4 regions of the Bacillus sp. 0209A genome follow, and region 3 is predicted to be linked to each of the others. Evidence: predicted binding sites of a transcription regulator. Region 3 holds the regulator's gene; each other region holds the start of a gene.

Region 1 (4,142 bases), on a different contig from region 3:
GGCTTTCTGTCAGCGTCCCGGCTTGTGCCTGCTGGCCTGAGAGCTGCTGGTCCGCTTGTTCAAGGCCGGTTTGAATCTGTCCAAGCTGTCCGCTGATTGCCGTAAGCTGCTGTACGGTCTGTGCGGTATTGCCGGTTTGGGTAATCTGTTTGCTCACAAGCTGCAGCTGCTGATTGATTTTGCCCAATCCGTCTGCCGCATCGCCTAGTGAACCGCCGGAGCTGCTATTTGAGGCTGAGCCCGTTTGCCCCGCCATTTGATTCATTCCGTTTTCTATATCCGTTAAACCGCTCTGGACATCGGCAATTCCTTTACCCGTCTTATCCAGCCCGTCTGAAACCAAGCCTAGCTGTTTATCAATATATAAATCTTTGATTTTTTCTCCAGTCGGCTGCGTGATGGTCATGACAGAGTCCACATGATCGACTTTCTCAATCGCTTTGCTGACATTTCCGAGATAAGGGATTGTATCAGCTGTTGTGAGTTCTTTGTCTCCTTTCACGACAACATTGATCGGGAACGCTTTCCCTTCACCGAATCCATCTTTGATAGCCTCAAGAGCTTTTATTGATTTATAATCGCTGCTGATCTCTGCAGTCGAATCGAATGAAATCTGGTCATCATAGGTCAAGATGAACGGAAGCGTGATGATCACCGTAATGACAATAAACAGAAACGGACGCACAACCGAATGTCTGCCGAGAAACGCCCATAATTTATTATCACTGTGCGACAGCACTTTCTTAGAAGGCCAGAATAACTTTTCACCCAGTGTCACCATAAATAATGGCAGCAGTGTATAGAGGATGATCATTAAAATTCCCACACCGACTGCGACTCCTACTGCTGATTGGAAAATCGCAAACTTCGCAAAGCCTAACGCAGAAAACCCGATCAATACCGCAAATCCGCTGATAAATAAGGTTTTTCCCCCTGTACGATAAGCGATTAACGCCGCTTCTTTTTTTTCATGTCCATTTGCCAATTCTTCACGGAATCGGGTCAGAAGCAGTATGCAGTAATCTGTTCCGATGCCGAACAGGATGGCGACTAAGAAGGTTTGCGTAAACGTCGAGATAGGAAAATCAACATTGTACACGAGAATGCCCAATATGGATTGACTGATCAGATATGAAAACCCGACAACCACAATCGGGATAAAAGGCGTCACAACAGAGCGGAACACAATCAGCAGTAAACCGATGATCAAGCAGACTGTGATCACTTCCGTTTTCTTGAGCCCTTCCTCTGAACTGTGGGCGAAATCCTGATTGATGAGGGAGGCTCCCGTTATATATGCCGTCAAATTATCAGGAACGATTTTATACATGTCATCCGCGATTTTTTCCGCCTTTTTATCAGAACCTGTAATCGTGACAGGAACGAGGATGGTTTTCTTGTCTTTCGAGATTAATTGGTCTTTGACTTCTTTTTCCGCTGTAAGAGGAGACGTTACATCTTCTACACCGTCGATCTTTTTGATTTTATCGATCATTGTGCGGAGCTGATCTTCTGTCTCTTTTTTCAAAGCGTGGTCTAATGTAAAGACCATACTGATCGAATTATTGTCTTCTCCCGCTTGTTTTAAAATGGCATTTGCTTTTTCTGAAACAGCATCAGCGGGAAGCTGGGCCTGCCCCTTTTGATTCGCCAGCTCCGTTACGTTCGGAGAAAACAAACTCAGTATCACGGTAAGTGCTAATATAAAGGCTGCAATCGCCCACTTGAATTTGATGATCGCTCTCATTCGGCAGGATCTCCTCCTTTAAATTTGCTTTTTAGAATGGTGAATATCTCTATGATAGAGTGTAAGTGTTCCTCATCTATATCATCGATTAGCTCTTTAAGAGCGTTAAAGATGGCTGAATCTAATTTTCCCAGGATGTTTTCACCGCTGGCTGTGATGTGAATAAGCTTAGAGCGCTTATCACTTTTTGCCGGACAGTCATCCCATTCAACCAATCCTTTTTCAAGCAGCTTTTTCAGTCTGTTCGAAATCGCGCTCTTATGTACATTTTGATACATGGCCAGGCTGCCGGGAGAGGTTGGTCCTTTGACTTTTAAAATTTTTAACAGGTCCGCCTGTTCTCTGGAGATATGCTTGAAGACATCCTGATTGATTTCACGATGCACAAACTCTGTCCCTTCTAGTAATACTTCCACAAACAGGTTTATCGCCTGACATAGCTTTTGTTCATTCAACATCTTCCCCTCCTCATTATAGTTTATCCCCCTAAACTATATGATCAATGTCAATTAGTTTATTCCTCTAAACTAGGTCTGTCAACCTATTTTATTCACAAACACTCCACAAAGAACACCTGTTCGTGTACAATAGAATTATAAACACGAAGGGAGAAAATCCACATGCCAGATTTTCCACTACATTTTTATGAATATAACGTATGGGCTAATCAGCAAATATTCAACCGGTTAAAAGAGCTTCCAAAAGAGGTCTATCGCCAAGACATTCAAAGTGTGTTTCCGTCGATAGCCCATGTGTTGTCTCATATTTACCTCTCCGACCTCGGCTGGATTGAAGTGTTTTCCGGCAAAAGTATGAACGATGCTCTGGCATTAGCTGAACAGCTTAAAGAACAGACAGAGGCAAAAGAAATGGAGGAGATGGAAGCTCTGTTTCTGGAGTTATCCGAGCGCTACACATTATGTTTACAGCAAAACGAACAGATCGATAAACCCCTCCAGATTCAAAACCCCTCAGCCGGAATCATGCAAACGACTGTTTCCGAGCTGGTTCCTCACGTTGTTAATCACGGGACATACCACCGCGGCAATATCACAGCAATGCTGCGGCAGGCAGGATATGCATCCGCTCCGACAGATTATGGGCTCTACCTGTATTTGAAAAAAACAGAAATGGCATAAAACGACTGCGGCTCACTAAATGGAGCCGCTTTTTATAATGAATTTTTTCAAAAAACATTAAAATTTCTTTTCATTTACCTTTATAGTAAAAAAGATAGAAATTTTAGTGTTATAATAATCATTAAAAACGTATTGCTGACTCAAAACAATTTTCAATGGAGGAACACACAAAGTGACAGACGATATGACGAAAGATAATATAAATCAGCAAACCTTGGAGAGAGGCTTAAAAAACAGGCACATCCAGCTCATCGCCATCGGCGGTGCTATTGGGACGGGGTTATTTCTCGGCTCAGGAAAATCAATTCATTTTGCCGGCCCGTCCATTTTATTTGCCTACTTGATCACAGGAATCATTTGCTTTTTAATTATGAGATCTCTTGGTGAACTGCTGTTATCGAATTTGAACTATCACTCTTTTGTTGATTTTGTACAAGACTATTTAGGCGATATGGCAGCCTTTATCACCGGCTGGACATACTGGTTCTGCTGGATTTCCATTGCGATGGCAGATCTGACAGCCGTCGGGCTTTACACTCAATATTGGCTTCCGGGTGTGCCGCAATGGGTGCCCGGCTTAATCGCTCTGATTGTTTTAATGATTATGAACCTGGCAACTGTTAAGCTTTTTGGAGAATTAGAATTTTGGTTTGCTTTAATTAAAGTCATTGCCATTTTGGCGCTGATCGCCATCGGTCTTGTGATGATCTTCAAAGGGTTTCCCACTAGCTCAGGAGCCTCCAGTTTCACAAATCTCTGGAGCCACGGAGGTATGTTCCCGAATGGAATGCACGGGTTTATCCTCTCGTTCCAGATGGTTGTGTTTGCCTTTGTCGGCATTGAGCTGGTCGGACTTACAGCCGGTGAAACAGAGAACCCTGAAAAAGTCATCCCTAAGGCGATCAACAATATCCCTATCCGGGTGCTGCTTTTCTATATTGGTGCTCTTCTTGTCATTATGAGCATCTATCCTTGGAATGTTATCAATCCCAGCGAAAGCCCATTCGTACAAGTATTTGTCGCGGTCGGCATCGTCGCGGCAGCAAGTATTATTAACTTTGTTGTGTTGACATCCGCTGCTTCAGCATGCAACAGCGCTGTGTTCAGTACAAGCCGTATGATCTATTCCCTGGCGAAAGATAATAATGCGCCTGAATCAATGGCGAAACTGACTCCGCGTAAAGTACCCAGAAATGCGTTGTTCTTTTCAGCTATCGTGATTTTAATCGGTGTCACGCTAAACTACATCATGCCAG
Region 2 (4,142 bases), on a different contig from region 3:
AAAATATCTCCCGGCATCTTGCCGACAAAATGCAATACTGCTCCGATGATAAGCAAAACAGCACCAAGAATCATAATGATCTTAGGGAATTCAATCATATCGTGGAGCCTCCATTTGGAAATGATGATACACGGCCGGTGTCACGATCCTTCCACGCGGCGTTCTTTGGATAAAACCGATTTGCAGCAGATACGGTTCGTATACGTCTTCAATCGTATGAGGTTCTTCACCGATAGTGGCTGAAATGGTGTCAAGACCCACCGGGCCTCCATTAAACTTTTCGATCATACCCATTAGCAGCTTGTGATCAATATGATCCAAACCGAGGCGGTCAACCTGAAGCCGTTCCAGCGCATCCTGTGAAATCTCTTCCGTGATCCGGCTGTCACCCAGCACCTGGGCGAAATCGCGGACTCTCCTCAGCAGGCGGTTCGCTACGCGGGGCGTACCTCTCGATCTCCTCGCAATTTCAAGAGCTGACGGATTATCAATTTCAACCTCGAATACATCAGCGGTTCTTGTGACGATATCCGCCAGCTCTTCTTGCGTATAGTACTCAAGGCGCGACATCACGCCGAACCGATCTCTTAACGGCGCCGTCAAAAGCCCTACCCTCGTCGTTGCGCCTACCAGCGTAAAAGGAGGCAAGTCGAGCCGAACCGAGCGGGCAGAGGGGCCTTTTCCAATCACAATATCCAGACAAAAGTCCTCCATCGCCGGATACAGCACCTCTTCTATCGATCTGTGCAGCCTATGTATTTCATCAATAAATAATACATCACCCGGTTCTAGCGCCGTTAATATGGCAGCCAAATCACCAGGTCTTTCAATCGCGGGCCCTGATGTCGTCCGCAATTCCACTCCCATTTCATTGGCAACGATGGAAGCAAGCGTGGTTTTCCCGAGTCCGGGCGGCCCGTACAGAAGAACATGATCCAGCGTCTCCTGTCTCATTTTCGCCGCATCTATAAACACACGCAAATTTTCTTTCACCTTATGCTGTCCGATATACTGCGCCAGATTTTGCGGCCTCAAACTTTGCTCTATCACTGATTCATGGTTGTCTGCTTCACTTGAGACGAGCCGTTCATCCATGAACATCACCTTACTTCAATAGTTTTTGTAATGCTTTTTTCACATATTGGTCTGTTGTCAGCCCTACTTCTTCTTTTAAGTGAGGAAGCACCTTTTTGATTTCTTTTTCAGCATATCCTAGAACCCTGAGGGCCTCAAGCGCTTCTTCGAGAGCAGTTTCTGCTGTTTGCTTTTCAAGCCTTTCTTCATGATTAAACAGATTTTCAATCATTTCAGGCACAACATCAGCGAGCTTTCCTTTTAAATCAAGAATAATCTGGCGCGCAGTTTTCTTTCCTACACCAGGAAACTTGACCAAAAAGGCTTCATCCTCACTTTCAATTGCTTGGATAACCGCTCCCGGATCACCTGAGCCTAAAATAGCGAGTGCCCCTTTTGGACCGATTCCGGTCACGTTTAACAGCTTTGTAAAGAGCGCCTTCTCCTCCCTTGTTGAAAAACCGTAGAGCGAAAAAGCATCCTCTCTGATATGGTGGTACGTAAAAATCGTTTCTTGGTTTCTCTCCTTATATATAAACGGATTCGGCGTGAAAATCTGATAGCCAATGCCGCCGTTCTCTATCACAATATATTGGGGAGATACATAATCAATCGTCCCTTTAACAAATTCAATCACGCAAATTCACCTCTTTGACTGTTCTTCATTGTACCATAAAAACAGCCAAAGTCTTATAGAAAAGTTAACATACGTTCGCTTCTCTCTCATTCTTCCACGAAAAAAAAGACATGAATACATGTCTTCAATCAGCGGACGTCACCCGCTGTATGTCTTCATATGTTCTATGACGTCCTCAAACTCCGCTTTTGTCCGAAATGGAATGCCTCTCAGCAGATTTTTTTGCATATGGCTTTCCAGCCTTTCTAAATCAATTTGAAAAAAAGACTGAATCGGTTCGGAAGCTGACTCGGGCCGCCCATGAAAAGTGGAAATCACGCCATTATCCGATACACCGATATACCCGTTCACCTTGCTGAGCGGAGAAATATCGTCCATTTGCTTCCGGAAGAGCACATATCCCTTACTTTGTTCGACAAGCGTCCAGCCGGTATAAGCTGCCCAAAACTCATCCATAGAAAGCACTTTTTCACGCTTATGCTCAATGCTGACATCTCCGTCCAAATACACTTTTTCAAGCTGCACATGCACCTGCAGCGGTTCATAGTGCTCCACTTCCGCCCCTAGCGCGTGGGGCGGAGCACCTAATAGAAATGCTGCGGCTGAGCAAAGAATGCCCAGCAAAAGATACGCCGTGCTGAATCGTTTCACCCTCTACACCTCTTTGCACACGTTTATGACTAGTTTGACCAAAGAGGCTACTGCTTAACCGTTTTCTCGAAATTTGTTTGCATGTTTTCCGTGACAAGCCTTTCCTCCGTATACATATCAGCGTTTTGCTCAGAAATCGTTAAAAATTGTGTCAGAAAAGCGCTGAAAAAGTACAATGCCGCAAAGATCCAAATGACACCGCCAGCACCGAGCGGTCCAATGAAAAGACTGACGATGCCCGGCGCGATAAACGCACATAAACCGGACCCTAAGTTCAAGACTGACATGGCAGCGCCTTTATTATCAGGTGCAAGTGTCGGCAAAAGCGCGCTCAATGGCACGTAGCCGGCCAATGCTGCACCGTAGCAGCAGGCGATAATCATCAGCACCCAATACTGATGCCCGATCAACTGAGGCGTGTAATAAAGCGCCAGCGTAAAAATACCGCACCCGACACCGCCAAACCACATCACGGTATTGCGCCAGCCAAGTTTATCTCCGACTGCACCGAAAATGATATTAAACACAATATTCACGAAAAACAGCGTTCCCCATATTTGCAGCCATTCTGAAACGGAATACCCGTAACGCGCTAAATAAGTGGGGAGAAAAATCGCAAATCCAAATTGTCCTATGGCATTAATTGTCTTGACCACACCGCCGATGCCGACTTTAGGGTTTTCAAACATAATTGTAAATGCCTTCGATAGTTCTTTCCATTTCGGCTGATCTTGTTGTTGTACCGGTGTGAATTGATCTTTGTTAACAAATAGGGCGAGGAATCCGCCTGCCGCGACAAACAGCAAAGCGCTCCAAAGCGTATTGATTTCTCCAAAGGCCGGAACCGCATAGCTGGAATAGAACGGACCGAGCACATTTAAGCCGCACGTAAACATAAACCAAAACCAGCCAACGGCTTTTCCGAGAATATGATGAGAAGTGCTGTATGACACCCACACGAGAAAAGAATATGCAAACAGCGGATATCCCAAGCCTCTAAGTGCATAGCTGCCCAGGAGAGCCGGATAATGCATATGAGGAATTGCCCAGCCGATAAAAGCGGCCGAACCGAGGATAAATGCAAGCAAGCCGACAATCATCGTTTTTCTCGGCCCCCAAGTTTGGACAAACGTGCCTGAAAGCCAAGCCGAGATGGTGACAGCAATGCCGTACATGGTAAATAACGAAGCGGATTGCTGCATGCTGAGACCATGTTCAACGAGAAAAGGAGACAGCCATCCTTGTTCGAGTCCGTCTCCAACCATAAAGATAACAACGCCAATATAACCCCAAATCATGTGAGAAGGAATTCCGATTTTATTCAAAAAATTTCCTTTATCTTGTGCTGTATCCATTTTCTCCACCGCCTACTTAAAGTATCAATGGAGGTTATATACCCAAGCTTTCTGAATTGTAATCCTGCTTGATCAAAAAGCGATTTTTTCATTGTGCTCGACACTGACAGGCATGCCGATAGCGAGCGACTGCTGAGCCGCTCTGGCGATCCGTTCCGCCTGAAAACCGTCGTTTCCGGTGCACGCAGTTTCCCGGTTTGTGCCGATCGCTTCCGCAAACCGAATTATCTCTTCCTCATACGCATCCTTATAGCGTTCAAGGAAAAAGAAATGCGGTTTATCTTTCATCACAAAATCAGCAGTTGACACTTCGACTGTCGTCGGTCTGCTGTTGTCCGCCGCTGCCGAGCCTTTCGTCCCGAAAACCTCGATTCGCTGGTCATATCCGTAAACAGCTTGGCGGCTGTTGTCAATCACAGCCATGG
Region 3 (4,142 bases):
CTGGCGGAATCCCTTAAGATCTTCGATGCTAAGATCAAACCCGCTTAAATGAAGCATGCTGTATAAAAGTGCTGATCCGTGTCCAGCAGATAAAACAAAACGGTCACGGTTAAACCAGCCAGGGTTTGCCGGACTTACGTTCATAAATTTTGTCCACAGCGTGTATGCCATTGGAGCTGCCCCCATTGGCATCCCTGGGTGACCAGAATTTGCTTTTTCAATAGCGTCTATGGACAGTGTGCGAATGGTAGCAACTGATTTCTTTTCAATTGTATCCATAAAAATCCCCTTCCTTATGTGTTGTACCCTTACATCATAAATGTCTGACGACTTTTTCTCAACTGTTTCAGCTTAAATTTGAGAGAAACTTGTTGAAATTTGTCCCATGAAAGTGTTGCTATAGTATATGCAAAAGAGGAATACGTTATTGCCGTATTCCTCTTCTATTAGTGAAGTTTATTATTTCTTTTTTCTTTTTTTAGTTTTTCTGGTGTAACATCATTGCCTTCCGGATCAATGATTTTCACACTTTTTAATGTGTTTTTCATAGAAGAGCGAAAACCTTTCAAATACTCTTGACGGAGCTTTTGCTGTTCAGCTTTTTCTTCTTCTGTCATAACGCCAGCTTTGGCTTTGGCAGCAAGTTCATTAATTCTGGCAATTTTTTCGTTTGAAATCATGTTAAACTCCTTTATGGCATTTTGTCTATATAGTACTAGATCAAAAAGAGTTTTACAACTGATTCAATCGGCTGTCTCGTCATTCTCTATGTATTCCTGAAACCGCCGGTGGACGGTCGCTTTAGATACATCATACCCAAATCCTCTCAGCGTAGCCGCAATTTCTGCGAACGTCAGTTTATTCGCTCTTAGGCGGACGATCTCTGAGATGGGCACCTCTATTCTTTCTTTTCCGCTGTTTTCATGTTGGTTTTTCAGGTTTTTTTGCGGTTTGAAACCGTTTTTTACTGCACGTTTCATTCCCCGCTTGATTTTCATGTTGTGAATTTTCCGCTGGTACTCTTCAACAATGCTGACGATCTCCAGCACCATCGAGTCAGCCTCCGATAACTCCAGTTCACCTCTGTGAGCCGTTGTATAGACTTTCACACCTTCTCTATAGATGCAATGAAGCAGTGCGATTTTTGCATTTCCACGTCCGAGCCTAGTTTCATCCTGAACCAAAATGACATCAATTCCAGAATTCTTGATCTCATCAAGCAGCCCAAATACACCATCCCGATCCATTTCATATCCGCTAGCTTTCTCAGAAATCACTTTGACGACTTCCATGCCGTTCTCGGCCGCAATTGCCGTAAGCTCCTCCTCCTGCCGCTTTAATGACGTCTCCTGCTGTTCTTTATTTGTGCTTACGCGGGCATAAATGAGTGCTTTCATTTTTTCTATCTTTCCTCTCTATCTTACAGTTGCCAATTCATATGCATCCTGATGTTTCTTTTTCAATGGAATCACCAATTCATCTCCCGGCTGGATATCAGACGTCTGAAGATGATTTTTATCAGCCACCCATTCAATAAATTCACTTTTGTTTATTTTCTTTTTATCTGCTACCTGGCCGGCTATAGACCAAAGTGTATCGCCTTGCTGGACTTCTATTTTAACATACTGATTAAGCTCCTGGCCGCTGCTTGTATATGACAGCAAAAGGATTACCGCGCTCAAAATCACTGTGAACAGACCGACAAAAATAATAGATTCTTTACCCATGATCATAACCTCCAACAGGAATGTTTGTTCGCTTTTTATAATTTCAGTATATACGAACAAACGTTTCTGTCAATTGTTTTTTCGAACCTATGTTTGTACTGTAAGGAAAATCATGCTATAATCTTCTTAAAATCGACGTTTTGAGGTGCGAAAAATGACGAAGCTATCAAAAAGGCAACTTGATATCCTCCGTTTTATTAAAGCAGAGGTTAAATCAAAAGGATATCCGCCTTCCGTAAGAGAGATCGGAGAGGCTGTCGGGCTTGCGTCCAGTTCAACTGTCCACGGCCACTTGGCCCGCTTGGAAACAAAAGGGCTGATCAGACGAGATCCGACAAAACCAAGAGCGATAGAAATTCTTGATGAAGAAGTAGACATTCCGCAAAGCCAGGTCGTTAATGTACCGGTCATCGGGAAAGTCACGGCGGGATCTCCTATTACAGCAATAGAAAATATTGAAGAATATTTTCCGCTTCCTGACCGTATGGTTCCCCCGGACGAGCATGTGTTTATGCTTGAAATTATGGGAGACAGTATGATTGACGCTGGTATTTTCGATAAAGATTATGTCATCGTTAAACAGCAAAACATAGCAAACAACGGGGAAATTGTCGTTGCGATGACAGAAGATGATGAAGCTACGGTAAAACGTTTCTATAAAGAGGATACTCACATTCGCTTACAGCCTGAAAACCCAACGATGGAACCTATCATCTTACAGAATGTCAGCATTCTAGGGAAAGTAATTGGCGTGTTCAGAACCGTCCATTAATCTATTGAACTATCAGATGATGAAATAACCCCCTCTTCCTTTATGAAGAGGGGGTTTATTGTATCAAAAAAAGCAGGCTCGCCCTGAATTTTAGGTGCGAGCCTGAATAGGAGGAAAAGAACATCATGTTTACACCATAATTATCCACCAAACAATTGTTGAAGTCAAGAAATTTTCTTTCCTTTAGGAAACTTTTTATCGAAATGTTGTCCGTTTAAAACATTAGACGTGATCTGCTTAAAAACGTTTCATTACTAGGTCGTGGAATGATACGGAATTAGATTTATGCAGAGAGCGCGGCAATTAATTTATGTGAAAATTTAGTACATAGTTTAGTTAGTTCTATTTTATGTAAAAAAACAGCTCACCTTTATCATCGTGAGCTTCAATCAAAATGAAAATATTGAATACCATAACTCCCTTTTACTCGAACACTTGTGCAGTTTTCCGAATGTTCTTCTGCAAAGATACGGTATCGATGAAATGGATCAATTGAAACTTTATCCTGAGCACTAAAATCAAACCAACTGCCTCTGAATTGTTTCGTGCTCAGCGTGGTATATTGCCCCGTAAGCCCCATCCGTTGAAGTTTAAGCTCAACTGAACAACTATTGGCTCCCAAGATCGTAAACTGATAGCCTAAAAAATATTCGATTGCCGGAACATCACTGATATTTTCCAGAACAAACGACTTTGTGCTGTCATTTAAAATAAAGTCTGTTTTGTGATCAAAATCTAATGCTGACGCATGGGTACTGCCAATGCCAAAAAAACACGTCAAAACTGCCGTTAAGGCCAGTATCTTCATTTTCAACCAACCCCCATTTACCATATTTTAACCTTTATTCACATTTATGTATATGTTCTTTGCGATATCTCGAGGCCGTTTCAATCATAAAATTTCATATACGTTTTTTCTTGTTTATAATAACGAAGCCTGTCTTGAAGGGTTCCGGTATGAAATTCAAATTTATGGCCGTCTGGGTCGGTAAAATAAATAGACTTTTGATCGCGTTCATTTCGTTCTCTTCCAGGCAGTATATGAACATGAAGCCTTTTCAATTTTGCTGACATTTCCTCAAACTCACGATCTTCAATAGTAAAAGCAATATGAGTATATGATGCTTTAATGTCATTTCTCGGAATGTCAGGCTCTTCATTAAGTGCAAGCCAGATGCCATTCAAATCAAAATATGCTGTTGTTCTTCCTTTTACCAGCAGCTTGGCATCAAACACTTTGTGATAAAAATCGATTGATGTGTCCAAATGAGAAACAGAAAATAACAAATGATTGATTCCTTTTATCTCCACAATAAATTCCCCCTCTAAAGCTGATCAACCATATGTACGTTTTTGCGCCAAGAAGGTTTCATTCAACAAGAAAAAAATACCAGTGTAAACAAAACCGAATTGTTTAAAATAATGACTGTAACAAAGATGACGATTAAGAAAAGGATTTTCCTTAAAAATAACAACTTAGGTGATCAAATGAAACATCTCATTGCACTTTCTTCAAAGATTGCTTTCACTCTCGCCCTTTTATATGTAATATTGGACAGGGTCTACTACGCATCCTTTCTAAGTGTGATGTTTATTGCACTTTTCTTAGGTTTTGTCTCATACCTTTCCGGTGACATGCTCGT
Region 4 (4,142 bases), on a different contig from region 3:
CAATTTTGTGTGATACGCGATTGATACCTTATTCACCGGTGAAGTGACGCACTTGACCCGGGTGCATCCTCTTTGTTTTACCATTTCAATAAAGACATCGTATAATTGTTTTCCAATTTGCATTTTTCTGAAATCAGGGTGCACACCGGAAAAATGGATGTATGCCGTTTCAGGATCCGATTGCGATTGAAACCCGATTAAAAACCCTGTCATGCTGTTATGTTCAGATGCAATAAAGCTTGTGTCCTGAAAATGCTCAAAAAATAGCCTCGGCAATTTTTCTTTCAGCGGTCGGCCGCCCCACCATTCATTCATTACAGACGTTACCATTTCATAATCTGAAGACGTGATTGTTCGAATATCCATTTACGATTTAATCTCCCTCCGTCTGGCAAAACGAATGTCAGCTCTTTTTTTTTCTACAATACAAAAATTATATTTTGCCTGACTGGAATTGTAAATGCCTTCTTTTCGGTATCATACGTTTCGGAGACTGCGGAGGGAACAATGTTTGATCATTTTACACATATTTCTCCCACAGTGCAGGAGGGAGAAACTTTACAGCACAATATCAAGCACCTGATCAAGTTTCAGCTTATAAAGCTGATCCTCGTCTCCTTTTACCCATACTGTTTTTTCAAACTCTTCATACCGGCAGATTTTCCCGGTGCAGCGGACAATTTCACCGTCCTGAAAGCAGCTGACAGTAATATCCTGAGCAAACTCCATCGCGGCGCAAAGCGTTTGATTCATTTCCTCCAGCTTATCGGGATCAAGGATCGGCTTTTGCAGCTTCTGTTTATGACGCTTTCTCTCAAGCAGGCTTTGTTTATGTTCCGGCAGAAACATCCTGCTCCCTTCCCACAGCAGGTTGCCTCTTTTTAAATGGTCGTTCATTTATAGTGCCCTCCTATTTTAGCCGCACGTTCAAATGCCTGGCCTGCCGCTGTCAGTGACGCCGCCCTGACGATGGCTGTGTCGCCGAACCGGTTTTTAATGCCGTCCATCACATAGCCAAGGCTCATTTTCTTTGCATCATCCTGAAATAAATTGAGCTGCCATATGTCATCAGATGAGAGCTGAGACAGATTGACCCCCAGGCGGCGGACAGGCTTCCCGTCCCAAAACGTAAGAAACAGCCGGCACACAGCCTCATATACATCCTGCGTGGAATTAGTAGGCTCCGCCAACTTCACTTGCCGGTTGAAGCCTGTCGGCCAATCAAAATCAGCCCCCCGGCAGCTTACTGACACCGTCTGTCCCATTGCCCCGGCGTTTCGGCTTCGCCTGCACACTTCTTCACTCAGCTCCAACAGCACGACTTTAATTTCTTTGTCAAAGTGTTCGTAGTCTCTCGGGAGCGTCATTCCATGGCCGATGGCCTTTTGCCCGTCCAGAGATGAAGTTGAAACAGGGGAATAGTCGATCCCGTTCGCCGTCATCCACAGCACGTGGCCGTTAATGCCCCATTTCTTTTTTAAAAGATCGAGCGGAAAAGCCGCGAGCCCGCCGATCGTGCTGATGCCCATTCGGTTTAAATGATGCCTCATGCGCCTCCCTACACCAAACATGCTGCCCACCGGGAGCGGCCACATTTCGATTTTCATACTTTCTTTCGTTAAGGTAAAAATACCGTTCTTATTCTTTTTGGCAAAATTGTCGCATGCGATTTTAGCCAGCGCTTTATTAGGGCCGATTCCGACACGCGCATAAACGCCGATCTCCCGCATAATTCTGCCCTGAATGCTTTTTGCGATCTCATCCGGCGTCCCAAACAGCTTCTGGCTGCCTGTAATGTCCATGAACTGTTCATCGATGGAATACGGCTCTACAAGATCTGTATATTCCTCTAAAATGGCCGTGATTTGCAGTGATACATCAATATACCGCTGCATACGAGGCCGGAGCACAACTGCTTCAGGGCACTTTTCCTGCGCCTCCCACAGCCGGGAAGCATTCGCGACCCCCTTTTGTTTCGCCAGCGGGCAGGCGGCCAATACGACTCCTCCCCTTCTTTCAGGGTCACCCGACACAATGACGGGCCTATTTTTCAAATGTGGATTTTCCGCTTTCTCTACAGATGCATAAAACGATTGCATGTCAACGAGAAAAATCACTTTTTCTTTCATCATACACACCTCTAAAAAGAACTTATGTTCGCTTTTTCTATTATATGCGAAAATATGTTCGATTTATACTGGTAAATGATTCTTGCCTGACAGAAAATATGATCCAAGGGTTTGAGAGAAGAAAAACATTTAGTAGAATAAAAGCGAGGCATAAAGATAGGAGAGTCATAATGGAGAAATTTGTCGAGAAAATGCTGGGACAGGCACTGCGTCAATACGGCCGAAATGTTGCCGTAGATCCGTTAAGCCCGTATGAAAAACAAAGCCTGAAAGCAGCCTTGGAAGAGAGACGGAATGAAGAACCCGATGAAGATTTGCATGCGCATATAGAAGATATCATTTATGACTATGTCACCAACCAAGGACTGTTCTCTTAAACATTGGCCAAAAGAAACAGAGACGCACAGCGCCCCGAATCGGACTGTGAGTTCTTTCAGCCGCTAATGCGGCTTTCCTTTGTAAACACCGCCATGAAAACAAACAAAAGTCTTTGTCATTATGCAGAAAGGCTTGTAAAAAAGCAAAGCCTGAGTCATACCCAGTGCCGCCTGTTCTGCCGGTCCATGCAGCGCTCCGTCAGCTTGAATCAGCGGATGATCGCCTTTTATATTCAAACAGACACCATCTGCTTCCACGGTCTGCCGAATCGCTTTGAAATGCACGGCATTCCAGCATCAATCACATCAAATAATATGCTTTCACCAATCATAAAAACATCGGATATATTATCATTTTACTCCCGAACGCCTCAACCTCAATTTCAACGATGTAACCTCCGCCAGCGACGTGCATCATCCTCAGGTAAGATATGTTTCACATTCATATCAACAATAAAATATTTTGAATTTCCCATTGGATAAGGAAATTTTTTCATATATGATAGAAAAAAATCCTACATACAGGAGAGAATACGATTCATGAAGAAATGGAAAGATATCCACCCCATCAGCTGGACAATTATAATCGGAACTATTTTCGGCAGGATGGCAACATCAATGAGCATACCTTTTTTAGTGATTTATTTAACAGCCGTCCAAGGCACATCAGCTTCCTATGCAGGGCTGGTTATCGCTGCAAGCTCATCAGTCGGCATCCTCGCAAGCTTTTACGGCGGATATATCTCGGACAAATTCGGCAGAAAAAACATGATGCTAGTGTCCATTTTCGGCTGGATGCTGGTATTTGCAGGATTTGCGGCGGCATCTCATCTCTGGGTGTTTTTTGTGGTAAACGCATTAAACGGCCTTTGCAAATCACTATTTGAACCTGCTTCAAAGGCTTTGCTGTCTGATATGACAGAAGAAAAAACGAGACTGCTTGTTTTTAATTTACGCTATGCAGCTATAAATATCGGCGTTGTCTTCGGACCGATACTAGGCCTGTATTTCGGCTCATCGCAATCGACCGCACCCTTTTTGGCGCCCGCAGTCATTTACGGACTATACGGACTCGTGCTTGTTATCCAATTTAAAAAGCATCCATCCTTATCAGGATCAGGCCAATCCCGAAATATGAGCGTGCGGGAAGCATTTATGGTGACGCAAAAGGATCTTCTTTTTACAATTGCTCTGGTCGGCATTACGCTATGCACCTTCGGCTACTCACAATTCAGTTCCACATTTCCGCAGTATATGGCGCAGAACCCCTTGTTTGGCAATGGAACGAAACTGTACGGGCTGATGCTGACATTAAACGCAATCGTTGTGCTGGCAACGCAATTTCCCATCGTCCATTTTGCAAAACGTTTTTCGCCGCTTTGCTCCTTGATGCTCGGTAATGTGATGGTGAGTATCAGCATGGCTATTTTCACCGTATCACACGGTGTTTCATCCCTTGTGCTGATTGTGGTCACATTTACAATCGGCGAAGTGCTTTTATTCTCTATGATGGATTTGTTTGTAGACCAAATTGCAAAACCCGGGTTAAAAGGCACTTATTTCGGGGCCATCGGTTTTTCACAGCTCGGAAACGTCATCGGCCCTTGGATCGGGGGTATATGTATAGACCTATTTG

The links. Region 3 encodes LexA, which represses DNA repair genes until DNA is damaged. Its sites were predicted from a motif close to CGAACATATGTTCG; they were not measured.
Region 1: dinB (damage-inducible protein DinB) is a predicted target of LexA. The motif match lies at 2,315-2,328, and genes of this name have one in related genera.
Region 2: ruvA (Holliday junction branch migration protein RuvA) is a predicted target of LexA. The motif match lies at 1,776-1,789, and genes of this name have one in related genera.
Region 4: V6D44_RS12335 (DNA polymerase IV) is a predicted target of LexA. The motif match lies at 2,177-2,190, and genes of this name have one in related genera.

Annotation. Positions count from the first base shown of each region.
Region 1 is NZ_JBAIZV010000005.1:24,382-28,523, forward strand. It holds gene V6D44_RS16955 (MMPL family transporter) at 1-1,747, opposite strand, end outside; gene V6D44_RS16960 (MarR family transcriptional regulator) at 1,744-2,202, opposite strand; gene dinB (damage-inducible protein DinB) at 2,368-2,886, shown strand; gene V6D44_RS16970 (amino acid permease) at 3,059-4,142, shown strand, end outside.
Region 2 is NZ_JBAIZV010000003.1:669,617-673,758, forward strand. It holds gene V6D44_RS14315 (DUF2905 domain-containing protein) at 1-98, opposite strand, end outside; gene ruvB (Holliday junction branch migration DNA helicase RuvB) at 91-1,095, opposite strand; gene ruvA (Holliday junction branch migration protein RuvA) at 1,106-1,711, opposite strand; gene V6D44_RS14330 (intercompartmental signaling factor BofC) at 1,850-2,362, opposite strand; gene V6D44_RS14335 (MFS transporter) at 2,410-3,717, opposite strand; gene iolG (inositol 2-dehydrogenase) at 3,790-4,142, opposite strand, start outside.
Region 3 is NZ_JBAIZV010000001.1:87,890-92,031, forward strand. It holds gene tkt (transketolase) at 1-279, opposite strand, end outside; gene V6D44_RS00260 (DUF896 domain-containing protein) at 447-680, opposite strand; gene V6D44_RS00265 (YneB family resolvase-like protein) at 744-1,397, opposite strand; gene yneA (cell division suppressor protein YneA) at 1,416-1,733, opposite strand; gene lexA (transcriptional repressor LexA) at 1,882-2,499, shown strand; gene V6D44_RS00280 (hypothetical protein) at 2,885-3,307, opposite strand; gene fosM (FosM family fosfomycin resistance protein) at 3,388-3,810, opposite strand; gene V6D44_RS00290 (YndM family protein) at 3,988-4,142, shown strand, end outside.
Region 4 is NZ_JBAIZV010000003.1:319,387-323,528, forward strand. It holds gene V6D44_RS12325 (GNAT family N-acetyltransferase) at 1-366, opposite strand, end outside; gene V6D44_RS12330 (YolD-like family protein) at 559-897, opposite strand; gene V6D44_RS12335 (DNA polymerase IV) at 894-2,132, opposite strand; gene V6D44_RS12340 (YqzH family protein) at 2,300-2,506, shown strand; gene V6D44_RS12345 (hypothetical protein) at 2,570-2,743, opposite strand; gene V6D44_RS12350 (MDR family MFS transporter) at 3,047-4,142, shown strand, end outside.